2 linked regions of the Acuticoccus sediminis genome follow. The protein of the gene in region 1 interacts with the protein of each later gene in a pairwise test. Links are inferred from orthologs where the notes say so. Each region holds a gene or a part of one and is shown in the gene's direction. Other genes may lie near its edges. The genes, in order: DLJ53_RS23325 and ccmE.

What was found.
Region 2: the proteins of DLJ53_RS23325 (region 1) and ccmE interact in binary tests that used the Escherichia coli proteins (3 or more experiments, as listed by UniProt). The link is inferred for Acuticoccus sediminis from one-to-one orthologs.

Annotation. Positions count from the first base shown.
Region 1 is NZ_QHHQ01000005.1:366,871-370,115, forward strand. Bases 1-2,936 are described here. They hold DLJ53_RS23325 (heme ABC transporter permease), read left to right. Parts: upstream 1-1,058; coding sequence 1,059-1,814; downstream 1,815-2,936. Other genes in these bases: ccmA (heme ABC exporter ATP-binding protein CcmA), read left to right, coding at 1-270; ccmB (heme exporter protein CcmB), read left to right, coding at 273-926; ccmD (heme exporter protein CcmD), read left to right, coding at 1,814-1,969; DLJ53_RS23335 (DsbE family thiol:disulfide interchange protein), read left to right, coding at 1,959-2,525; DLJ53_RS23340 (NUDIX hydrolase), read left to right, coding at 2,522-2,936. Outside these bases: more of DLJ53_RS23340, read left to right, coding at 2,937-3,037; DLJ53_RS23345 (DUF1223 domain-containing protein), read left to right, coding at 3,211-3,245. UniProt on the Escherichia coli protein: Required for the export of heme to the periplasm for the biogenesis of c-type cytochromes.
Region 2 is NZ_QHHQ01000003.1:703,709-707,011, reverse strand. Bases 102-3,095 are described here. They hold ccmE (cytochrome c maturation protein CcmE), read left to right. Parts: upstream 102-1,336; coding sequence 1,337-1,855; downstream 1,856-3,095. Other genes in these bases: DLJ53_RS17400 (heme lyase CcmF/NrfE family subunit), read left to right, coding at 1,863-3,095; ccmI (c-type cytochrome biogenesis protein CcmI), read left to right, coding at 102-1,105. In the rest of the region: more of ccmI, read left to right, coding at 1-101; more of DLJ53_RS17400, read left to right, coding at 3,096-3,303. UniProt on the Escherichia coli protein: Heme chaperone required for the biogenesis of c-type cytochromes. Transiently binds heme delivered by CcmC and transfers the heme to apo-cytochromes in a process facilitated by CcmF and CcmH.

The DNA of each region.
Region 1 (3,245 bases):
CTCTTCAGCCAGGGGCAACGGCGCCGCCTGGCGCTCGCGCGGCTCGTGGCGGTGCGCCGGCCGGTCTGGCTGCTCGACGAGCCGACCGCCGGGCTCGACGCCGCATCGCGCGCGGCGTTTGCCGCGCTGATGGCCGAGCACGTCGCCGGCGGCGGCATGATCCTCGCCGCGACGCACGAGCCGCTCGGTATCGACACCGTGACACTCGACCTCACCTCGGCCGCCGCGCCGTCCGAAGACGCCGCCCCGGCCGTGGCGGAGGCGGAATGAGGCTGCTCGCGCTCTACATGCGCGACGTGCGCCTCGCGTGGAGCGCGGGCGGCGGCGGCGGCGTCGGGGTCATCTTCTATCTGGCGGTGACGGCGGTCGCGCCGTTCGCGCTGGGGCCGGACCTTCCTCTGCTGGCGCGCATCGGCCCGGCGCTCCTGTGGATCGCGATGCTGCTGGCGCTGCTCCTGGGCCTCGAGCGGCTGTTCCAGGCCGACCACGAGGACGGGACGCTCGACCAGCTCCGCCTCGCCGACACGCCGCTCGTCCTGGTGGTCCTCGCCAAGGCGGCGGCGCACTGGACGGCGGCCGCCCTCCCCCTCATCGCCGCGACGCCGCTCGCGGGCATCCTCCTCAACCTTCCTCCGGGCCTGCTGGCTGTGACGCTCGCGAGCCTCGTCCTCGGCACGCCGGCGCTGGCGCTGATCGGAGCCGTCGGCGCGGCGCTCGCCGTGACGCTGCGGCGCGCCGGGGTGCTGATCGCCGTGCTGGTGCTGCCGCTGTCGATCCCGGTGGTGATCTTCGGCGTCGGCGCCGTGGAGGCCGCGGCGGCGGGCCGGGCCGTGGGCCCGCCCTTCGCGCTCCTCGGCGCGACGACGCTCCTCTTCGCGGTGCTCGGCCCCATCGCCGCGGCGGCGGCGCTGCGCGAGGCCGACTGACCGCGCGCCGGCCCGGCCCGCCGCGGCGAAACGCGGTCGCGGCCGTCCGCGGCGGACTGGCGCATGCGATGCTTTCGGACGGACTTTGAAAGCCGAGTTGGACGAATTACGATCAGCGCCACAGGAGTGGTCATGTCCGTCGTAAGTGAAGGGGCTGCGAAGCGGCCGTCGATCATCAACCCCGGCCGTTTCGCCGGGATCGCCGACCGCGCGGTGCCGATCCTCGGCGTGGCGACGGTGCTGGCGCTGGCCGTCGGCCTGTACCTAGCGCTCTGGGCCTCGCCGGAGGACTACCAGCAGGGCTCGACGGTGCGGATCATGTATATCCACGCGCCGTCCGCCTACATCTCGCTGATGGCCTACCTCGTGATGTGCTCCGCCTCGCTGGGCACCCTCGTGTGGCGCCACCCGCTGGCCGACGTCGCGGCGCGCTGCGCGGCGCCGATCGGCGCAGTCTTCACCGTCGCGACGCTGGCGACGGGCGCCATCTGGGGCAAGCCCATGTGGGGCGCCTGGTGGGTGTGGGACGCCCGCCTCACCTCGATGCTCATCCTCTTCTTCATGTACCTCGGCCTCATCGCCCTGGTGCGGGCGATCGACGAGCCGGTGCGCGCCGCGCGGATCACCGCCATCGCCACGCTGATCGGCTTCGTGAACATCCCGATCATCAAGTTCTCGGTCGACTGGTGGAACACGCTCCACCAGGGCGCCAGCGTCATCCGGCTCGACGGTCCGGCGATGCCGGCCTCGATGCTGACGCCGCTGCTGGTGATGGCGCTCGCCTTCACCCTCCTCTTCATGACGCTGCATCTCGCGGCGATGCGCACGGAGCTGATCCGCCGCCGCGCCCGCTCGCTGCGGCTTCGCACCGCCCGGAGTGCCGGTTGATGGGCCAGTACGCCCCGTACGTGATATCCGCCTACGCCATCGTCTTCAGCGCCATCCTCGGCCTCGTCCTGTGGGCGGTGCTGAGCCGGATCGCGGCGAAGCGCGACCTCGCGCGTGCCGAGCGCTCGGCCGAGAGGATCGGCCGTGCGCGCTAGCCGCCTCCTCCTCGCCGTCCCCCTGCTGGTATTCGCCGGGCTCGCGGCCGTCTTCGCGCTGCGCGTCGGTGACGGGGAGGACCGCTCGGTCATCCCCTCGGCACTGATCGGCCGCGACGCGCCGGCGACGACGTTCGCCGCCCTACTCCCGGACGCGGCCGGCGTCGACCCGGCCACCTTCAAGGGCAAGGTGACGCTGGTGAACATCTTCGCGTCGTGGTGCGGGCCATGCCGGATCGAGCATCCGCTGCTGGTGGAGCTCGCCAGGACGCCGGGCCTGACGGTGGTCGGGATCGACTACAAGGACAAGCCGGAGGACGCGAAGCGCTTCCTCGCCGAGCTCGGCGATCCCTACGACGCGGTCGGCGTCGACCCGGACGGGCGCGGCGCCATCGAGTGGGGCCTCACCGGCGTTCCGGAAAGCTTCCTGATCGGCCCCGAGGGCCGGGTCCGCGCCAAGCACGTGGGCCCGCTCACCGAGGAGGCGCTCTCCGGCTCCTTCGGCAACATGATGACACGCCTCATCAGCGAACACGGCGAGGCGGCGGGGTCGTGACGCCGTCCTTCTCCCGCCGTGTTCCCGACGGGGACACGGTCGTCCGCGACGTGTGCGACACCTGCGGCTTCATCGCCTACCAGAACCCGAAGATCGTCGCCGGCGCCGTGGTGCGCTACGGCACGCGCATCCTCCTCTGCAAACGCAACATCGAGCCGGCGCGCGGGCGCTGGACGCTCCCCGCGGGGTACCTCGAGAATGGCGAGTCGCCCGTCGAGGGCGCGCTGCGGGAGGCCTTCGAGGAGGCGACCGCGCCGATCGTCATCGACTCGCTGCTGGCGATCTACACCATCCGCAGATTGTCGCAGGTCCAGCTCATCTACCGGGCGCACCTCGACGCGCCCGTCTTTGCCCCCGGGCCGGAGAGCCAGGCGGTCGCGCTCTTCGAGCCGGACGAAATTCCTTATGAAGACATAGCTTTTCCGACCGTGCGGTGGGCGCTGGCCCACGAGCGCGAACCCGGCGGGCCGTTCGTGAACCCGGAAATCGTGGACCCGAAGGGCCCAGAATAACCGCCAATCACGACTTTCCACCTCTTCTGTCACCTTGCGTTGATTGGAAAGGAGCGCCGCCGCAGTCTAAACATGGCGTGTTGGGCGTCTGGATGACGCGGCGCCCCTGAATCAACGTCCGCCTCTGACGACCTCACGTTCGGTGTGCCCGGAACGGACCATGGAGCGATCGCATGCAGCGTGTGCCCTACCGCAAGCAGGCCACCTA
Region 2 (3,303 bases), on another replicon or contig:
GCTTCTGGCGAGCGGCGAGCCGGCCGTCGGCGGATCGGACGAGGTCGTCTACGCCGCGCAGCTCGAGGAGATCGAGACCGACCGCGCCAACGGCACCATCGGCGAGGAGGAGGCCAAGGCTGCCCGCACGGAGGTTGCCCGCCGCCTGCTGCGCGCCCACCGCGAGGCGGGCGAGGCCGCAGCCATCGGCCGGCGCCGCTGGGTCGTCGCCGCGATCCTCGTCGTGCTGATCCCCGCCGTTACGGTGGCCGGCTACCTGACGCTCGGCATGCCCGGCTACGGCGACCGACCCCTCGCGGAACGCCAGCAGACCAGCGGGACCGACGTTGCCGAGCTACTCTCCCAGGCCGAGGCGCGCCTCGCCGCCCATCCGGAGGAGGGGGAGGGCTGGGCGGCCATCGCGCCGATGTACCTGCGCCTCACCCGCTTCGCCGACGCGGCCGAGGCCTATCGCCGCGCCATCGACCTTCTGGGCGAGGACGCGCGGCTCCTGACCGGGCGCGGCCAGGCGCTGATGTTCGCCGGCGGCGGCACCGTGCCGGACGAGGCGGTCGCGCTGTTCGAGCGGGCGTCGGCGCTGGAACCCGAGGCGGTGGCGCCGCGCGTCTTCCTCGCGGTCGCCGACCGCCAGCGCGGCGACCTCGGCGCCGCCGCGAAGCGCTGGGCCAGTCTCCTCGAATCGAGTGACGGGACCGAGAACTGGCTCCCGCTCGCCCGTTCCGAAATCGCCGCCCTGCAGCAGACCGACGCCGCCGCGGGCGGCACGGCGGCCGCCGCGCTCGCGGCCCAACCGGGGGCCGGACCCCGCATACCCGCCGCGCAGCAGGGGGGGCCGAACCCGTCGTCGTCCGCCGCGGCCGCCATCGCCGCGCTGCCGGCCGAGCAGCGCGCGGCGCAGATCGAGGGCATGGTCGAGGGCCTCGCCGCCCGGCTCGAGGCCGACGGCGGCAGCGTCGACGAGTGGGTGCGTCTCGTGCGTTCCTACCGCGTCCTCGGCCGGGACGAGGACGCCGCGGCGGCCAGGACGAAGGCCCTCGCCGCGCTCGACGAGACGGACCGGGCCGCCTTCACGCAAGCCGTCGGCCCTGCGACGGACGGGCGCTAACGTCCTGCTTTGATCCAGGTCGCCGCGCCCATAAGCTGTCTGCGCATAATGGGCCGGCACGCACCGGGCGCGGCCGACCGCCGAGCCCGCCGCACGCAGAAGCACGGCACGCAGAACAGGACCGGGTGGAGACACGACGTTGCGACGAGTAGGGCGTAGAGCAGCATTCGAAACCGATCGGGCCGCGACGGGCGCGGCCATGGCGGCATCGCCGCACCCGGAGGGCGGCCGATGACCCGGCGCGGACGCAAGGCGCGCCGTCTCGCCCTCGTCGGCGTCGCGGGGCTCGCGATCGCGGCTGCGGCGGCGCTCGTCCTCTACGGCCTCGGCGACAGGATCACCTACGCGGCGACACCCACGGAGCTGAAGCAGTCCGTCCACCCAGCCGGCGCGCGGGTCCGCCTCGGCGGCCTCGTCGAGGAAGGCTCGGTCCAGCGGGGCAGCGACGGCGAGGTCGTCTTCGCCGTCACCGACACGGTGAACCACGTCCCCGTCGCCTACACCGGGATCCTCCCGGACCTCTTCCGCGAGGGGCAGGGCGTCGTCACCGAAGGGGTCATGGACCCGTCGGGCACGCTGAAGGCCGACACCGTGCTCGCCCGCCACGACGAGAACTACATGCCGAAGGAGGTCGTCGACTCGCTGAAGGCGCAGGGGCGCTGGAAGGAGGGCGAGGAGGCGCGCACCGGCATGCAGGGCCTCGCCAAGACGGCGACCGAGAATCCCGACCAGACGATCCCCAAGGAGTGACGCCGCGATGCTGAACGAGGTCGGACATTTCGCACTCGTCCTTGCGCTTGCCGTGGCGCTCGTCCAGTCGGTGCTGCCGATCGTCGGCGCACGGACCGGCGACGCGCGGCTGATGGCGACGGCGGCTCCGTCGGCCGGAGCGGTCTTCGCCCTCGTCGGCTTCGCCTTCGTGGCGCTGGCCGCGGCCTACGTGCGCTCCGACTTCTCGCTGGTGAACGTCTACGAGAACTCGCACTCCGCCAAGCCGCTGGTCTACAAGATCGCCGGCGTGTGGGGGAACCACGAGGGCTCGATGATGCTCTGGATCCTCGTCCTCACGCTGTTCGGGCTGATGGCGGCGACGCTCGGACGCAACATGGCGCTGTCGCTGCGCGCCTGCGTGGTCTCGGTGCAGGGGTGGGTCTCGGTCGCCTTCCTGTCGTTCATTCTCGCCACGTCCAACCCGTTCGAGCGGCTGTTCCCGGCTCCGTTCGAGGGGCGTGACCTCAACCCGCTGCTGCAGGACATCGGCCTCGCGATCCATCCGCCGCTCCTCTACGTCGGCTATGTCGGCTTCTCGATCGTCTTCGCATTCGCCGTTGCCGCGCTGATCGAGGGGCGGATCGACGCCGCGTGGGCGCGCTGGGTTCGCCCCTGGGTGCTGCTGTCGTGGATCTTCCTGACGCTCGGCATCGCCATGGGCTCCTACTGGGCCTACTACGAGCTTGGCTGGGGCGGCTGGTGGTTCTGGGACCCCGTCGAGAACGCCTCGTTCATGCCCTGGCTCGCCGGCACCGCGCTCCTCCACTCGGCGGCGGTGATGGAGAAGCGCGACGCCTTGAAGGTGTGGACGGTGCTCCTCGCCATCATCACCTTCTCTCTGTCGCTCCTCGGTACCTTCCTGGTCCGCTCGGGGGTGCTGACGTCGGTGCATGCCTTCGCGTCCGACCCGACGCGCGGCCTCTTCATCCTCCTGATCCTGGCGACCTTCATCGGCGGGGCGTTCCTGCTGTTCGCGCTGCGGGCTGGGACGCTGAAGGCCGGCGGGGCGTTCGCGCCGATGAGCCGCGAGGGCGCGCTCGTCTTCAACAACGTGTTCCTGACGACCGCCTGCGCGACGGTGCTCGTCGGCACGCTCTACCCTCTGGTGCTGGAGACGGTGACGGGCGAGAAGATCTCCGTCGGCCCGCCCTACTTCAACCTCACCTTCATCCCGCTGATGGTGCCGCTCTTCGTGGTGCTGCCGTTCGGGCCGCTCCTCGCCTGGAAGCGGGGCGACGCGGCGGCGGCGGCGCAGCGGCTGATCCCCGCGGCGGCGATCGCCGTGGTCGGCGCCGCGATCTCGGCCTGGCTCGCGGGGGAGGAGACGGCGCTGACGGCGGCCTTCGGCGTCGCACTCGGCCTCTATCTCATCGTCGGCAGCGTCGCCGAGCTCTGGCTGCGCACGGGCCGGCAGTCGCTGGGCTCGC